DNA from 2 places in the Priestia sp. 53B2 genome. Region 1 is predicted to be linked to the other one. Evidence: a T-box and tRNA genes for the amino acid it is inferred to sense, from the RefSeq annotation. Region 1 holds a T-box; the other holds one or more tRNA genes.

Region 1 (9,287 bases):
CGAGAAGTGTTTCCTGTCGTTCATCATGAGCTTAATCATTGGCGCGAACGAGCAAAAGAGATTCCTAATAAAGAATTGCGTACTCAAGCATTGGCAAGTATCGATACAAAAACTTTTCATTGTGAAGGAGGCGGTATCCTATCGATTTTAGCGAAAGAAAACATGATTGAATGCGTGAAATTTATTGTTGCCTACCAAACAATCAGCGATTACTTAGATAACTTATGTGACCGCAGCAATTCGCTAGACCCTAAAGATTTTGCCGCCTTACATGAATCGATGCCAGATGCGTTGACTCCTCATGCACCTCTTGGGGATTACTATCGTTTTCGAACGGATAAAGACGACGGAGGATACTTAGCCGGACTTGTCCAGACTTGTCAGCAGTCCTTGCGAAAAGCTTGTAATTACCATATAGTCTCTTCACATTTATTAGAACTAGCTAATTATTATTGTGATTTGCAAATACATAAGCATGTTGAAATCAAGGAAAGAGTTCCACGATTAGAGAATTGGTTCGATGCTCACCGGCACAGTGTTCCTGAAATGGAGTGGTATGAATTTTCAGCGTGCTCTGGTTCAACGTTAGGGATTTTTTGTTTAGTTGCTTATAGCTTTCAAGAAGAGATGACCGAAGAAATGACGCAGAAAATAAAAGCAGGATATTTTCCTTATATTCAAGGCTTACATATTTTACTCGATTATTTAATTGACCAAGAAGAAGATAAAGCAGGAGGAGATTTGAACTTTTGTTTTTATTATCCTCATTATCAGCAAATGATGGATCGCTTTTTGCATTTTGTCGTAAAAGCGGACGAATATGCTAAAAAACTGCCGGATTATCACTTTCACTGCTTTATCTATAAAGGACTCTTGGGCGTTTATTTGTCGGATCAAAAAGTGCGGGCACAAAAACATGTTCATGTAAATGCACGCAGGTTAATAAAAGCAGGGGGAGCCCTCAGCTACTTTTTCTATATCAACGGCCGCTTGTACCGAATGTTAAAAAGATAAGCCATATGCGGCTTATCTTTTTTCAATAGCAATGATGAAGGGAGGGTTGTTTTGCTGATTCATGAAACGATATTGTAAAACGTGAACGTCTTTTTGATCAAGATTTTGGACATACGTTAGTAAATCGTCTCTTTCTTGTTTCCCTTGTTCGTGTCCATGATAAATAACGAGCACAATCACTCCTTCAGGTGCTAGCAAATCAAGTAACTGCTCAATTGCAGAGATTGTTGTTTCAGAAGTGGTGACAATGTCTTTATCTCCACCTGGTAAATAACCTAAATTAAAGACAGCGCCCGTGACTCGTCTTTTAATAGAATGAGGAAGCATGTTTATATTGCTGTGGCTTTCTTGGATAAGTGTTACTCTGTTTTCTACATGGTGTTCTGTCAATCGCTTCTGAGTTGCTTGAATGGCTTGAGGTTGAATATCAAATCCATATACATGACCTGTATCTCCGACTAAGTTAGCTAAGAACAATGTATCATGTCCATTTCCTGCTGTGGCATCAATCGCGACATCTCCTTCGGCCACAGCATTAGTGAGCAATGTGCGGGCAAAAGGCAGGATACGTTCTATTTTCATCTTTCCATCAACTCTTTTTCGTAATATTTTCCTTGATAGCTTTGACGACGTTGGAGCTCTTGATCAATGGCATTTAATACGCTCCACTTATTTACGCTCCACATCGGTCCAACCATGAGGTCTATCGGTCCATCGCCTGTAATACGATGAACAATCATCTCAGGAGGGATTACTTCGAGCTGATCGCATACAAGCTTTACGTATTCTTCAAATGAAAGAAATTCAACAAGGCCCTTTTCATACTGTTTGACCATAGGAGTTCCTTTTAGTAAATGAAGCAGATGAATCTTAATTCCTTGAACGTCTAATTTTGCTACTTCACGTACGGTTTCCATCATCATATCAGGTGTTTCTAAAGGCAAACCATTAATGATGTGAGAACAAACGCGAATACCGTGTTTTCGAAGCTTTGCTACCCCATCTACATAGCATTGATGATCGTGTGCCCGGTTAATAAGCAGTGAAGTTCGTTCATGAACAGTTTGCAGTCCAAGTTCTACCCATAGATAAGTTCGTTCATTTAATTCAGCCAAGTATTCCACCACATCGTCGGGGAGACAGTCAGGGCGCGTGGCGATAGAAAGCCCAACAACTCCGGGAAGCTTTAAGACGGCTTCATATTTTTCACGAAGCTCCTCGACAGGAGCATGAGTATTAGTAAATGCTTGAAAGTAAGCAACGTATTTTCCGTCTTTCCATTTATGATGCATTTTTTCACGGATTTCATTAAATTGTGTCACGAGGTCATCCGCTCTGTTTCCGGCAAAATCCCCTGAGCCGGCAGCACTGCAAAACGTACAGCCGCCGTGAGCTACCGTGCCGTCTCTGTTTGGACAATCAAATCCTCCATCTAAGGCTACTTTAAATACCTTATGGCCAAAGTGGTTACGTAAGTGGTAATTCCAGGTATGATAACGTTTGTTTTCAGATTTATACGGAAATGGGTTTGTCTGATTCAAATCAGCAACCTCCTTTTTACATGCAATATACATCAACAAATTGTATCAAAAACGTGAAAAAGTGCCAAACAAATTTAAGGATGCTTATATTTAACAGGTTCTTCTTGTCGTAAAGGGAAGTAAAGTTGCACAAAATAAGACAGAAATGAACGAATAGGAGGAATAGAGAATGACAACTCGTCAAGCAGTGGATCAACTTATGCAACAGTGTGAAGATGCTATTCGCTTTGGACAAGGTCAGTTGCAGGAAGGCATGAAGCAAGAACATTATAACGACACTGAATATACAAAAGCACAGGAAAAATTAGAAAATGCTTATAAAGAAATTGAAGAGTTTTCTCACAGTGCAAATGCACAGCAAAGAGAGCAGCTATATCGCATGCGTCTGCAAGTTCAGCAGCTGCAAAATAAATTGATCACAACTCAGCATTAAGGAGAGGATTTTATGGCAACGCGTTCAAATCAAAATAATCCGGAACAAAAAACAAAAAACGGGATCAACAGCAATGACATTGAGCTAGGAAAAGATTTTGATCCGGTAAAAGAATTAAAAGCACGAAATAGCAAGCGTGCACAGCCGGTTCGTTCGAAGCAAAAATAAGCGATAAAAAGGTGGTTTTGCATGATATTGTCATGTGGAATCACCTTTTTAAATAGTCAGCGAATTTCAAATAAATTGTCTATATGTAAAAGCATTGCGAACCCTTTAAGAAAAGACTAGAATGTACGTTGGCATTCGAATAGATAGGGGGGAGATCAATGCCCAAATCACTTTGGTTTTTGATTATTGGTATGCTTGTAAACGTAACGGGAGCTTCATTTTTATGGCCTCTCAATACAATTTATATAAATGAACATTTAGGAAAGTCGTTATCCGTCGCAGGAGTGGTTCTTATGCTGAATTCTGCGGCAAGCGTAGTAGGAAATTTGCTTGGAGGAACGCTTTTTGACAAAATCGGAGGATATAAATCCATTTTATCAGGAATTATTATTACTCTTATTGCATTAGTAGGACTCGTGTTTTTCCATGGTTGGCCTACATACGTTGTTCTCTTGGTTGTTGTAGGGTTTGGATCTGGTATTGTGTTTCCATCTATGTATGCAATGGCAGGGTCCGTTTGGCCACAAGGCGGAAGAAAAGCATTTAATGCGATGTACGTTGCTCAAAATGCAGGAGTAGCTATTGGCGCCGCAGTAGGAGGCATTGTAGCGTCTTATTCATTTACGTATATTTTCTTAGCTAATACAATTTTATACGTTATTTTTCTGCTTATTGCTATTTTTTCATATCGCCATATTTCGGTTACAGTTGGGCAAACGAATGTCCTTAATGAAGCTGGAAGCATTGGGCATAAAACGAAGCTGACTGCTCTTCTTATTTTATGTACGGGGTATGTCTTATGCTGGGTGGCGTATGTTCAGTGGCAAACAACGATTGCTACGCATACGCGTGAGCTGAATATACCTCTTTCTAGCTACAGTTTGCTTTGGACGATTAACGGAATTTTAATTGTAGTCGGTCAGCCTTTGATTGTACCCATCATTCAAAAAGTAGCAAAAACATTAAAAATACAGGTCCTAATTGGAACGGTTATTTTTGTGGCTTCTTTTATTATCGTGGTGAATGCTACAACATTTCCGCAGTTCTTAACAGCAATGGTTGTGTTAACAATTGGAGAAATGTTCGTTTGGCCAGCCATTCCGGCTGTGGCGAGTCAGTTAGCTCCATCTGGAAAAGAAGGATTTTATCAAGGTGTAGTTAACAGCATGGCTACTGCAGGTAAAATGATTGGTCCTCTTTTTGGAGGCGTTATTTTCGATGCTTTTAATATGTCTACGCTGTGCTATTTATTAATTGCGCTATTGTTATTCAGTATGTGTACAACATGGATATACGATTATAAATTAAAAGAAAAACGTCAGCGTTCATTAACCATCTCTAAATAAATAGAGATGGTTTTATTTTTGAATGCTTAATAAACGTAGGAATGTCTTCAGTATTCCTTTAATAATATAGTAAGGGTTGTGACAAGCAAAGAAAGGAGTATATACCTGTAAATGTGTAAGCGTTTTCTAATTATATGACTTCATGGGGGGCTAAACATGCTTAGTATGATTGGATTAATTGGAGGATTATTGCTGCTCATTGTATTAACGATGAGAGGCATGAATTTATTTATAGCAGGTCCGCTCAGTGCTTTAGTTGTTGCGTTAACAAGCGGAATGCCTTTATTTCCACAGCTGGTGAAAGAAGGAGAAGTAAATTTTGTTGGAAATTACATGTCTGGTTTTACAGGATTTATTGCTTCTTGGTATTTAATGTTTCTATTGGGCGCCGTCTTTGGAAAAGTGATGGAAGACAGCGGGGCTGCTGATAGTGTTTCTCGCTGGATTGTCAGTAAACTAGGAATGAAAAGAGCAGTGTTGGCGATTGTACTTGCCTGTGCGGTCTTAACATACGGAGGAGTCAGTCTGTTTGTAGTAGCATTCTCTGTCTATCCAATGGCTTTGAGCTTATTCAAACAAGCCGATTTACCGAGGCGGTTTATTCCTGCTGCTTTAGCATTCGGTTCCGTTACGTTTACGATGACCTCGGCTGGGTCGCCTGAAATCCAAAACTGGATTCCAATTGAATATTTGAAGACTAGTCCGTATGCAGGATGGGAAGTTAGTTTAGTTGTAGCAGTAGTGATGGCTGTATTCGGCTACTGGTGGTTAAAGCGCTTGATTTCAAAAGCAGTTAAAAATGGAGAGCGTTTTATATCACGCGAGAAAGATCCAGTAGTAACGGAAAATCAGTCTCTTCCTAATCCTTTATTAAGTTTGCTTCCGCTTGTGGTCGTGCTCATTATTTCTTTTACACTTCATAAGCCACTTCAGCAATCTGCGTTGATTGTTGCACTTTTAAGCGGGATCATTGTCACTTATATTGTGAACCGAAAGCATTTTAAAGGATTTTGGAATGCAGCTTCAGAAGGAACGCTGGGTGCGTTAATTGCTATTGGGAATACAGCCGCTGTCGTAGGTTTTGGAGGAGTTGCTAAGGCTGTTCCCGCGTTTGGAGTGGCTGTAGATGCCATGACGCATATTCCAGGAAGTCCGTTGATTGGGGGAGCTATTGCCGTGAGTGTTATCGCGGGGATGACAGGTTCGGCTTCAGGAGGTCAGGCGATTGCTTTGCCAATTTTAGCGCCTCACTATCTAGATGCTGGTGTAAATCCAGAAGCTCTCCATCGCGTAGTAGCTATTTCCTCTGGAGTATTAGATTCCTTGCCTCATAATGGTTATGTCGTAACAACAATTAATTCTATTTGCGGAGAAACTCATAAAGATGCGTATGGACCAGTTGCAGCAATGACGGTGATTGTGCCGCTTGTTGGTCTTGTACTTGCGATCATCCTGTTTTCTTTTGGATTTGGCATTTAATAATAGGAGCTAAAGAAAGCAGGGACTCGGATACAAGTATTTTAGTTGAAGGAAGATCCGAACGATGAATCGTTCGGATCTTTTCATGTTTATGGTGAACGTAGGTTTCATTTGTTTAGGTGCTTCTAGCTCCGGAGTGGAGGGCAAGACAAAGACTCCTGAAGTAGGTGAGACCCCGCACGAGTGTAAGCAACGAGGAGGTTCATCGGCTGCCCGCGGAAAGAGAAGTCTTGCACGGAAATCAACAGCGGTGTAACCAAGAGATTCATACTAGCGCATTTATCCCATTTGTTCGTCTTTAAATTGGATTGATTTAAGTATGTCTCAATCCCTTTTTTGTTTGGCCGTGGATGTATGTTTTTGGGAGAAGTTGTTCATATATAAGAATGAAAGAGAGGATTTAGCAACAAAGCAGTGCTACAGTGCAGAAACTTTTACAAAATCCGTTGAACAACTTGCAGTTTACGAACATATTATTTACAATACAAGGTAGTATGATGTAAAAACTATGATAAGGAATAGTAGTGAACGAAGCGAGCTAAGAGAGCTGACGGGTGGTGCGAGTCAGCAAACGAGCGTTCATGAACTCACCTTGGAGTTGTAAATGTGAAGTAAAGTAACATTTGCCGTCTATCCGCGTTAAGGAAAATGAGTGAGTACATAATTGTGCTAATTTGGGTGGTACCGCGGGAAGTTTATTCAACCTCTCGTCCCTTTGTTTGAGGGATGAGGGGTTTTTTAGTTTAATTAAATACAGCTGGAGCGTACAAGGAGGATTATGTATGGCTTTTAATCATGAAAAGATCGAACAAAAATGGCAAAAAGTTTGGGAAGAAAATAAAACATTTAGAACAACAGAAGATGAAGGAAAGCGTAAATTTTACGCATTAGATATGTTCCCTTATCCATCTGGCGCTGGTTTACACGTTGGGCATCCAGAAGGTTATACAGCAACGGATATTTTATCTCGTATGAAGCGTATGCAAGGATACAATGTACTTCATCCGATGGGATGGGATGCATTCGGACTACCTGCTGAACAGTATGCATTAGATACAGGAAACGACCCGGCTGAATTCACTGAACTTAACATTAATAATTTCCGTCGTCAAATCAAATCGTTAGGTTTCTCTTACGATTGGGAGCGAGAAATTAATACAACTGATCCAAACTACTACAAATGGACGCAGTGGATTTTCTTACAGCTATATAAAAAGGGCTTAGCTTATGTGGATGAAGTAGCTGTTAACTGGTGTCCTGCTCTAGGAACAGTACTTGCGAACGAAGAAGTTATTGACGGCAAAAGTGAGCGTGGGGGACATCCGGTTGAGCGTCGCCCAATGAAGCAGTGGATGCTTAAAATCACAGCTTATGCAGATCGTTTACTAGAAGATTTAGATGAGCTTGATTGGCCAGAAAGTATTAAGGAAATGCAGCGCAACTGGATTGGCCGCTCTGAAGGAGCTCACGTGCACTTCACAATCGATGGATACGACGACACATTTACTGTGTTCACAACGCGTCCTGACACGCTATTTGGGGCAACGTATGCCGTTTTAGCACCTGAACATCCGTTTGTGGAAAAAATTACAACAGCCGAACAAAAAGAAGCGGTAGAAGCGTATTTAGATCAAATTAAAAGCAAAAGCGATTTAGAACGTACAGACTTAGCTAAAGACAAAACTGGCGTATTCACTGGTGCTTATGCAATTAACCCTGTAAACGGCGAGAGAATGCCAATTTGGATTGCTGACTATGTTCTAATGAGCTATGGCACAGGTGCAATTATGGCTGTTCCGGCTCATGATGAGCGTGATTATGAATTTGCTGTTAAATTTGAACTGCCGATTAAAGAAGTAGTAGCGGGCGGAGACGTTTCAAAAGAAGCTTATACAGGCGACGGCGAGCACGTTAATTCAGACTTCTTAAATGGTTTAGATAAAGAAGAAGCAATTTCAAATATGATTCAGTGGCTTCAAGCAAATGAAAAAGGTGAAAAACAAGTAACATACCGTCTGCGTGACTGGTTATTCAGCCGTCAGCGCTACTGGGGTGAACCAATTCCTGTTATTCACTGGGAAGATGGCACAACGACTGCAGTTCCTGAAGATCAGCTTCCGCTTGTGTTACCAAAAACGACTGAAATCAAACCGTCAGGCACAGGTGAATCTCCGTTAGCAAACATTGATGACTGGGTGAACGTTGTAGATCCGGAAACAGGCAAAAAAGGGCGCCGTGAAACAAATACAATGCCTCAATGGGCAGGCAGCTGCTGGTATTACTTACGCTACATTGATCCAACAAACAGTGAAGCGTTAGCGGATGCAGATAAATTAAAAGAATGGTTGCCGGTTGATATTTATATCGGTGGTGCTGAACACGCTGTTCTTCACTTATTATATGCTCGTTTCTGGCATAAGTTTTTATATGATATCGGCGTAGTTCCAACAAAAGAGCCGTTCCAAAAACTGTTTAACCAAGGTATGATTCTTGGAGAAAACAACGAAAAAATGAGTAAGTCAAAAGGTAACGTTGTAAACCCAGACGAAATCGTAGAAAGCCACGGAGCAGATACGCTTCGCCTTTATGAAATGTTCATGGGGCCTTTAGATGCATCAATCGCTTGGTCAACAAAAGGGCTTGATGGTGCACGCCGTTTCTTAGATCGTGTATGGCGCTTACTTGTTGACGATAACGGTGAATTAAGCAGCAAGGTTCAAGAAAGCAATGACACTACGCTTGAACGCGTGTATCACCAAACGGTGAAAAAAGTAACGGAAGATTACGAAGGCCTCCGTTTTAATACAGGTATCTCTCAGCTTATGGTATTCATCAATGATGCATATAAAGTTGACGTGCTGCCAAAGCAATACGTAGAAGGGTTTGTGAAGCTATTAGCACCAATTTGTCCTCATACGACTGAGGAATTATGGAGCAAACTAGGTCACGAAGATACAATTTCGTATGAGGCTTGGCCTGCGTTTGACGAAGCGAAACTTGTAGATGATGAAGTGGAAATTGTCGTTCAAATTAACGGTAAAGTACGTGCGAAAGTAAACGTACCTGCTGAGGCATCTCGTGAAGAGCTTCAAGATATTGCAATGGCTAATGAAGATGTTCAAGAGTTCATTGAAGGTAAGACAGTGCGCAAAGTGATTGCTGTGCCTGGTAAATTAGTAAACATCGTAGCTAATTAAGTATTGATGTAGAACAGAACCCCTGACTAAAGAGCAGTCAGGGATTCTGTTCTAGACCTAAGTGCCTGATATTCCCCTTTGGGGGGTGGCATCAGGCGCTTAGTCAAAT
Region 2 (9,287 bases), on a different contig from region 1:
CATCGTTATAGCCTTGGCGCCGTTAGGTCCGGTCGTCCTCAAAGCTGCGGAAGGGTTGAGTAGTTTTATTGAAAAAGCGACCTCTTCGAAGGAAATCGTATTAGGATTAGCCGGTGCTGTTCTTGGCGTTAAAGCAGCGATGATTACACTAACGATCATTCCGAAGATAACAGCCTTTGTTACTGCGTTTAAGAATGCGATAACGATTGCTCGGACGGCGATGCTCCTATTTTCGGCAGCACTATACGCCAATCCTATCGGGCTTGTTGCGGCGGCTTTAGGCTTAGTTGCGGCGGGAATCTTACTTTATAAAAATTGGGATACCGTGAAGAGAAAAGCGATTGAGCTTTGGAATAAAATGGGCGTATTACGATCGGTTCTTACAAACTTACCAGGTCCATTCGGTCAAATCGTTTCGGCAGGTATTCGAATCATGAGTAATTGGGATAGCATAAAAAGTAAAGCAGCTTCCGTATTCGGATCCGTTAAGAGTTGGATCGCCGGCGTACAAGCGAAATGGAAATCGTTTAAAAGCGCGGTAACCTCGTTCAAAATGCCGAGTATTAAGTTGCCGAGTATCGGAAGTATTAAAGCCGGTCTAGGTGGCGGAGGAAAATCGGGTAAAAAGCATTATCACGGTTTAGCACGCGTTCCCTATAACGGTTACCAAGCAACGTTGCATAAGAATGAGCGTGTATTAACAGCAAAAGAGAACCGTCAATATGCAAAAGGTGCAGGCGGTAACGTAATCATTCAAGGTAACACGTTTACAGTGCGTGAAGAGGCTGATATTAGTAAAATCGCTTCTGCACTTGCGAGACAAATCTACTTGGCTGGGGAAGCTGGCGCATAATGGCGAAGGAGCTTTGGTTAAAAGCCTCTTATCTTTTGATAGATAGGAGGCTTAAGTTAATTAAATGAAATATTGGTTTATTATTACATTAATGTGAAAATTAAAAGCGGACGACAAGATTCGACATCGTTTTGCAGAAGATACGTTATAATATAGCTATACGCAACTCATTGTTTCGTATCTAAATTTTATGGAAATACTTTATTAAAGAAGATAATTCTTTTAATTTGTACAAGTATTAATGGAGGTATTTATTATGCCTAGAGTTTCAACTTTTATGTACTGTGAATCAACTGAAGCAAACCCGCAGAATGGTCAAATGGTGATTAATGCACCTATGCATGTGTTTACGCCAGCTTTTGTACCAGGCATGTTTTCTTTCTCACTTGTATTTGGTTTGCTCGGTATTGAACTAAATTCTGAAAATAATTTTAGGGTCAAATTTTTGGGGCCGGATGAAAGTGTACTTATAGATACTAGAAATTTAGCTTTGCCAAAACCTGCTCCTGAAGATGAACAAAGGAATTTGCCTCCTAATATGCATGGGATGATGTTGAATTTTGATTTTAGAAATGTAGTATTCCGCCAAGAAGGACAATACAGAACTGAAATATTTGTTAATGACGATAAAATAGGAGAATTTCCTATAGATGTGAAGGGAGTGGAAAGCAGATGACTCAATTACAGACAAGTGTAGTGAACCCAGTATTTAGAATAGAGAGTTTAGATGTTGATGCCTTTAGAAATAATTTTCATCAGCGATTAAATAACAAAATGAATATAAAAAGAATTATTCAAACAGCTGGGGTTGTAGCTACAGCTCTATTTGTTCCCTCTACCGGTGCTTCCATTAACCAGCATTCTTCGTCGCTTGGTTCTGAACATGGATTCCGCATTCAAAGTTTACCAGGTCGTGTAGAGGCTGGAAAAAAGCTCACTGTTGATAACAAAGATGTAGTAAGTTCTTTTGCTTATTCATATACTGTGACGAAACCAAATTATGGTGTGCCGTTAAGCACTCGTCAGGAGGCGATTGAGTTGGAATTAAACCAACCTTCACTCTTCAAACATGAAAAAGTAATTAAGAGCAAAGTTATTAATGCTGGTTTTTTTGAGCCTACCTTGAGCACAGAGTTTGAGGAGAGCAATTGGGATGATTTCGGAAATGGTAATCAGTTGTTTAAAATTGATAAACAAGTAAAAAGTAGAGTTATATCAGGTGGAGATTTCAAATTTCCATCGTTGGATTAAACGAGAAAGATAATAAAGGAAGTTTTGAATGGAAAATAATTGGTATGAAATCATAAAACCTACAGAAAATATCTCTCAAGGAGATATACTTTTTAATTGTCCCTTGTTTATTCCTATTTACCCTAGCGATGATTTAGGTCCTGCAGATTTTGAGGATATCGCAGAGCGTGAATTAGTAACACAAGTACAAAGAGCGAATATAATTGTTTTAAATCAAGCTTGTGATCTTGAAGTAAGGTCTGGAAAAGATAAGCCGAAACTCGAGTGGGTCTTAGTTGCTGCTCTCCAGGATGCTAGAAGGTCTGAAGCTGGTAAAGGGCAATTAGTTCCTATATCTAAACTAGAAAGATCCCAATTGTTTTTATTAGAACCATCATATGGTGAAATTGAAATGGGACATCAAATAGTCCATTTTGATTCGCTTATTTCCTTACCTTGGAAATTGTTAAATACCTATAGTAAAGTTCATGGAAATAGATTGCGCTTAAATTCTCCTTATCTTGAACAGATGTCAGCTCATTTCGGTAATCATTTTGGGAGAGTGGCTATCCCTGAAAACCGAGAAGAAGTATTGAAAGAATTTTTTGCTATAAAGCAAGAATACGAGAATAGAAGAAAGCGAGATCCACGTCAATATCCAAAATCGTGGAAAGAATTATCTGAAGAAGAAATTTACGGTTTTATACAAGAAGCGAAGCAAATGGAAAAGAGTCCTGCTGAGTAAAGCGGGGCTTTTTTAATTGTTAACTTGTATAATCTAAATGTAAAATGCAGAGTGCATATTAATATGGAAGAAACTCGCCTAATTTATCCGTACTTACCCACCGTACAACCAGCGTAAACATACTTCGACAATTTTTTTCGAAAAAGGTGTTGACTCCGTAGCTATATCGTACTATAATTACATTATCGCTTTTGAACGTGATCGTACGTAGTAATACGGAACAAACGTAGTAGAAAGCTCGATATCATGCCGATGTGGCGGAATTGGCAGACGCGCACGACTCAAAATCGTGTTCCTTCGGGAGTGTCGGTTCGACCCCGACCATCGGTACTTTAGCTTTACTTGACAGGATGATTCCTGTTTTTATTTTTACTTATCGGTCGACAAATTTTGATAATATTTGCGGGTGTAGTTTAGTGGTAAAACCTCAGCCTTCCAAGCTGATGTCGTGAGTTCGATTCTCATCACCCGCTCCATACATATTGTTATCACAACGCAGTGTCTCGCTTTCAAAGCTGAGATGTTGCGTTTTTTATTTTTAGCGTAAATATAGCGTCTATCTTTTCAAGATAGACGCTATATTTAGGTACATCAGTTAATGACTTGATAGGTTGCTTCGCCGCCGTGAATTTGAATGAACATGTCACTTAGGGATTTAGTTAGTTTATAAGCCTGTTCTTCTGAAAGTGAAGGCTTTAAATAAATGAACTGTACAGCTTGTGTTGTCTTTTCAGTTACGTACGCTCGGTTAGAATCGACATAAGGGCTTCCGAAAGCTCCTATGGCATCTTTTGAAATGATTTTATTTTCTAAAGAAATGTTACGTTCATTTAGAGCTTCATAAGACTCTTCTTTTTTACCGATAGTAAATTCGATGGGGCCTTCTAAATTAGAGGAATCATAAATTCCAATTGGGACTTCATATTGCAATGAAAAAAAGTTATTAATGTCCACAGCAGAATTGATAGAAGGCAAATACGTTTGTTTTCCTATTCTTCTAATTAAAGCTTCTATAGAAGGACGGTATTTACTTGGATCAGTTCCAAATGTTTTGAAAAGCTTTCTCCACTCGCTAACACCTTCGAATTCTGTTAGTTTTTTTGACTCAAGGTCGAAATAAATGGACTCTTGAAAGAGGCGCAGACGTCCTTTTAGCATTTGAGGAGAATCACCAACTTCAATATTTTTATACTGAATGATTCCCATTTTAAAAGAAGGGCAAAGCTGTTTAATAGCGGGTGATAATGTAAAGTTCATTTTTTTGATCCTTTCTATTATAATTAGTATTTGTTCGTTTATAGATACCATCCTATCATTTCATTGAGTGAGAAAACAGTTCAATGCATGAATATATAGAATTTCTTAGAAAGGAGGCCATTACTCACTATGAATGTGTATCAGTTGAAGGAAGAAATTATTTCATACAGCAAAGAGATTGGAATCGATAAGATTGGATTTGCGAGTGCTTCTATGTTTGATGAGTTAAAGAATCGATTGTTAGCACAGCAAGAGTTAGGTTATGCTTCGGGCTTTGAAGAACCTGATATTGAAAAGAGAGTAGATCCCACATTAGTTGTTCCAAAAGCTAGATCTATTATTTCAATTGCACTTGCGTATCCTTCTAAATTAAAAGATGCACCAAAGAGCACAAAGGAAGATCGCCGAGGAATCTTTTGCCGTGCTTCTTGGGGGCAAGATTATCATACGGTTCTACGTGATAGGCTTCAAAAGCTTGAAACCTTCATAAAAGAAAAAGTACCTGCAGTTATTCTTCAATCGATGGTAGACACAGGCGAGCTGTCGGACCGAGCTGTAGCAGAAAGAGCTGGTATTGGCTGGAGCGGTAAGAACTGTGCCATTATTACACCTGAATTCGGTTCCTACGTGTATTTAGGAGAAATGATTACAGATATCCCGTTTCCTCCTGATAAACCGATAGAGGACGGTTGTGGTACTTGTAATAAGTGCGTTGATGCGTGTCCTACGGGTGCGCTTGTAACAGGCGGTCAGCTGAATTCGCAGCGATGCATTGCCTTTTTAACCCAAACAAAAGGGTTTTTAGATGAAGAATTTCGAAGTAAATTAGGCAATCGTTTATATGGCTGTGATACATGTCAAACTGTGTGTCCTGAAAATAAAGGAAAAGACTTTCATTTTCACCCTGAGATGGAGCCTGACCCAGAACTTGCGAAGCCTAAATTAAAACCGCTCTTAACGATGAGTAATCGTGAGTTCAAAGAGAAATTTGGACATGTTTCAGGGTCTTGGAGAGGGAAAAAGCCAATTCAGCGTAATGCCATTATTGCACTGGCCCATTTTAAAGATCAAACCGCCGTTCCAGATTTAATTGAGTTAATTAAAAATGACGTTCGCCCTGTCATTCGAGGAACAGCGGCATGGGCGTTAGGCAAAATTGGCGATAAAGAAGCGTTAGATACACTTATGAACTTAAGAGAACAAGAAAAGGACCAAGAAGTAATTGAAGAAATGTCAAAAGGTATAGAGATGCTTCAAGAGATCTAAAGCGTATTTTTATTGATAAAGTTAGCTAATGAGTCATAGCGTATAATAAACGCTTAGAAAAGTGGTGACATTATGCTAACAAAAAGGAATGTATTATATACTTTAGTTAAAGCGCGTGCGGACAGCTATGTAAAAGGTGAGCTGCATGAAGACTTCAAGCCTTTCATTGAACAGCAGTGTGAGCTAAAGCGGTCTCTTATAAAAAAAAGAGAAGTTGATGTTTTAAAATGTAATATGAAAGGTTCTATTCAATCTGCTCATACGGATCAGGAAGAAACTAGAGTATTATATAAGGTGCACATTCAGGCATTTTTAAAACAAAACGATTTTTTCTATATAGAAGAAGAAATTGAAGATCGTTTAGCTCTTTTTTATAAAGATACGCTTATTCAAGATGAGCTGCTGGTAAAGGACTTTTCTGAAGATGAGGTTGAAATGGATTTAGAAGAAGTAGAGGAAGACGAAGAAAGAGCCTCTTATTATGATCGTCTTGCGGCTGTTCAGTATGCAGAAAAATATTGGGATAAACCTAATGAAAGTTATAAGCAGTTTGAGGTAAACTGCACCAACTATATCTCACAGTGTTTGCATGCAGGAAAGGCGCCGATGCGGGGATATCCTAAAAAAGCAAACGGATGGTGGATGAGAGGGAACGCCTGGAGCTATAGCTGGGCAGTTGCTCATTCCATGCACAGCTATTTAAGTAACTCCAAATCAGGACTTCGGGCTGTGAGGAGATCTTCAGCAAGCGAACTTGTCCCGGGAGACGTTATCTGCTACGATTTTGAAGGAGATGGAAGATGGAATCATACGACGATTGTTGTAGCGAAAGACGGTCACGGTATGCCTCTTGTGAATGCAAACACGTATAATAGTCGAATGAGATATTGGGCTTATGAAGATTCAACGGCTTACACGCCAAAGATTAAGTATGATTTTTTCCATATCGTTGATCGGTAAGACTTTCGTTTTAGCAAGTTAGTGGTATAATGATGAATAGATTTGTTAGCAGAGGTGAAAATTTGTGGGAGTACACGTAGTATTATTTCAACCAGAAATTCCAGCAAATACAGGAAATATTGCGCGAACATGTGCAGCAACAAATACGACGCTGCATTTAGTTCGGCCATTAGGCTTTTCAACAGATGATAAAATGTTAAAGCGAGCTGGATTGGATTATTGGGAATTTGTAAATGTGGTGTATCATGATTCATTAGAAGAAGTATTCGAAAAGTATCCTGAAGCAGGTTTCTACTTCATCACAAAATTTGGTCAGCAGCCACATACAACATTTGATTATAGTGACTTAGAGCAGGATCATTTCTTCGTATTTGGAAGAGAAACAAAGGGTCTGCCAAAGCACATTATTGAAGAGAACATGGAAAGATGTCTTCGTTTACCGATGACAGAAAATGTCCGTTCTTTAAATTTATCTAATACAGCAGCTATTTTAATCTATGAAGCGCTGCGTCAACAAAATTATGCTGGTTTATCTTAAGTAAAAAGCGAGGTTCAAATTTTATTGAACCTCGCTTTTTTATTTATGTCGACGATGATATGTAGTGGTTATTTTTTAACGCCCGGTTTATCATTGTATCCCGCTCTGAAGATGGATGCTAAAAAAGCAATTGTTACTCCTAATACTAAAAGTAAGCGCATTGATTTTCCTCCTCAATCTAATTAAAAGGATTATACAGCTACTGCAGTTAAAACCGACTTCCCATATCTCATGATGATAATAATGACAAAATAACTTTTCTAGAGACATAAGTTCTCTAACAAAGTTTAACCGTTCCTTCTTACTCTTTTATTATAGCTAATAAATACTTCACTGTGAATGCCTAGCAAGGACAAATTTCTGAATTTTACAATTTAAAAAGCATGTTCAAACATTTTGCTGCATAGATTGTATTAATCTTGTTCACTAGCACCATAACTAGTAGGGGAGGTCCTTTAATGGATATATTAAAGAAAGTTGAAAGATACCGCGAAGAAGAGAATCGTCTTAAGTGGGAAGGGACATTTGAAGAGTACCTAAAGCTGATTAAAGATGAGCCTTTAATTGCTCAGCCTGCACACTCTAGAGTATACAACATGATAAAGGATGCAGGAATTGAAGAGGTAAATGGTAAAAGACATTATAAATTTTTCAGTGGACAAATGTTTGGACTTGAAGATTCGCTAGAACGCTTGGTGGAAGAATATTTTCATCCAGCTGCAAAGCGTTTAGATGTTCGTAAACGTATTTTACTTTTAATGGGTCCAGTAAGTGGTGGTAAATCGACGCTAGTGACCATGTTAAAAAGAGGGCTTGAAGCTTATTCGCTTACTGATCGAGGAGCTGTTTACGCTATTAAAGGATGCCCAATGCATGAAGATCCGCTGCATTTAATTCCACATCATTTACGTAAAGACTTCTTTGAAGAGTATGGTATCCGAATCGAAGGAAACTTATCTCCTTTAAATACAATGCGATTAGAGGAAGAGTATGGCGGCAGAATTGAAGACGTCATTATCGAACGCATTTTCTTCTCAGAGGACAAACGAACTGGAATTGGAACGTTCAGTCCTTCTGATCCGAAATCTCAAGACATTGCCGACCTAACAGGAAGCATTGACTTTTCAACAATTGCAGAGTATGGATCTGAGTCAGATCCGCGTGCTTACCGCTTTGACGGAGAGCTTAATAAAGCAAACCGGGGAATGATGGAGTTCCAGGAGATGTTAAAATGTGATGAGAAATTTTTATGGCATTTACTCTCTTTAACCCAAGAAGGAAACTTTAAAGCAGGAAGATTTGCTTTAATTAGTGCAGATGAATTAATCGTAGCGCATACAAATGAAACAGAGTATCGCTCGTTTATTTCCAATAAGAAAAATGAAGCTTTGCATTCACGAATTATTGTAATGCCTGTTCCATATAACTTAAAAGTGAGTGATGAGGAAAAAATTTATGACAAAATGATTCGTGAAAGTGACGTATCAGATGTTCATATTGCCCCTCATACGTTACGTATTGCGTCTATCTTTACTACATTAACGAGATTAAAAGAGCCTAAAAAAGGTGATATCGATTTATTAAAGAAAATGCGCCTGTACGACGGTCAATCTGTAGAAGGCTATAACGATGCAGACGTAGAAGAGTTACAAAAAGAGTATACGGATGAAGGAATGAGTGGTATTGATCCTCGTTATGTCATTAATCGCATTTCATCTACCATCATTCGAAAAGATATTAAATCAATCAATGCATTAGATGTACTGCGTTCATTGAAAGAAGGGTTAGCACAGCATGCGTCTATTTCTGCTGAGGACCGAGAGCGTTACCTGAATTATATTTCTCTGGCGCGTAAAGAATATGATGAAATTGCTAAAAAAGAAGTGCAAAAAGCGTTCGTTTATTCGTACGAAGAGTCTGCTAAAACATTAATGGATAATTATTTAGATAATGTCGAAGCATACTGCAACAAAAATAAGCTTCGTGATCCGCTAACAGGAGAAGAGTTAAATCCAGATGATAAATTAATGCGTTCAATTGAAGAACAAATTGGTATTTCGGAAAATGCAAAAAAAGCATTCCGTGAAGAAATCTTAATTCGTATTTCGGCTTATGCACGTAAAGGAAAACGATTTGATTATAATTCCCATGAGCGCTTACGCGAAGCGATTCAGAAAAAATTGTTTGCGGATTTAAAAGACGTAGTGAAAATTACAACGTCCACTAAAACACCAGATGAGCAGCAGCTGAAGAAAGTAAATGAAGTAGTGGCCCGATTGATTGATGAGCATGGATACAATTCAGTATCTGCTAATGAACTGCTGCGCTATGTAGGAAGTTTGTTAAATCGATAACTCAGTACTAACAAGAAAACATGGCACTTCCGATTTGTGCCATGTTTTTCTTATCTCTTAAAATAAACTCTGCATAATTAGGCT

The links. A T-box is a leader RNA that pairs with one kind of tRNA and senses whether it is charged. The one in region 1 lies ahead of leuS (leucine--tRNA ligase), so its partner is inferred to be a tRNA-Leu.
Region 2: it has a tRNA-Leu gene. The T-box ahead of leuS (leucine--tRNA ligase) is inferred to sense a tRNA for this amino acid. The anticodon was not compared.

The regions. Positions count from the first base shown of each region.
Region 1 is NZ_JBLZXA010000008.1:1,066,797-1,076,083, reverse strand. It holds gene ACN6NE_RS08875 (tetraprenyl-beta-curcumene synthase family protein) at 1-1,014, shown strand, start outside; gene mnmM (tRNA 5-(aminomethyl)-2-thiouridylate-methyltransferase MnmM) at 1,027-1,596, opposite strand; gene mnmL (tRNA modification radical SAM protein MnmL/YtqA) at 1,593-2,555, opposite strand; gene ACN6NE_RS08860 (YtzC family protein) at 2,725-2,988, shown strand; gene ACN6NE_RS08855 (hypothetical protein) at 3,001-3,156, shown strand; gene ACN6NE_RS08850 (MDR family MFS transporter) at 3,315-4,502, shown strand; gene ACN6NE_RS08845 (GntP family permease) at 4,659-5,981, shown strand; gene ACN6NE_RS08840 (hypothetical protein) at 6,046-6,237, shown strand; T-box leader at 6,481-6,699, shown strand; gene leuS (leucine--tRNA ligase) at 6,764-9,178, shown strand.
Region 2 is NZ_JBLZXA010000016.1:17,019-26,305, forward strand. It holds gene ACN6NE_RS13190 (hypothetical protein) at 1-853, shown strand, start outside; gene ACN6NE_RS13195 (DUF6941 family protein) at 1,110-1,529, shown strand; gene ACN6NE_RS13200 (hypothetical protein) at 1,526-2,104, shown strand; gene ACN6NE_RS13205 (hypothetical protein) at 2,133-2,828, shown strand; tRNA gene ACN6NE_RS13210 (tRNA-Leu) at 3,077-3,158, shown strand; tRNA gene ACN6NE_RS13215 (tRNA-Gly) at 3,231-3,304, shown strand; gene ACN6NE_RS13220 (B3/B4 domain-containing protein) at 3,420-4,085, opposite strand; gene queG (tRNA epoxyqueuosine(34) reductase QueG) at 4,215-5,351, shown strand; gene ACN6NE_RS13230 (amidase domain-containing protein) at 5,424-6,311, shown strand; gene trmL (tRNA (uridine(34)/cytosine(34)/5-carboxymethylaminomethyluridine(34)-2'-O)-methyltransferase TrmL) at 6,376-6,849, shown strand; gene ACN6NE_RS13240 (PrkA family serine protein kinase) at 7,308-9,203, shown strand.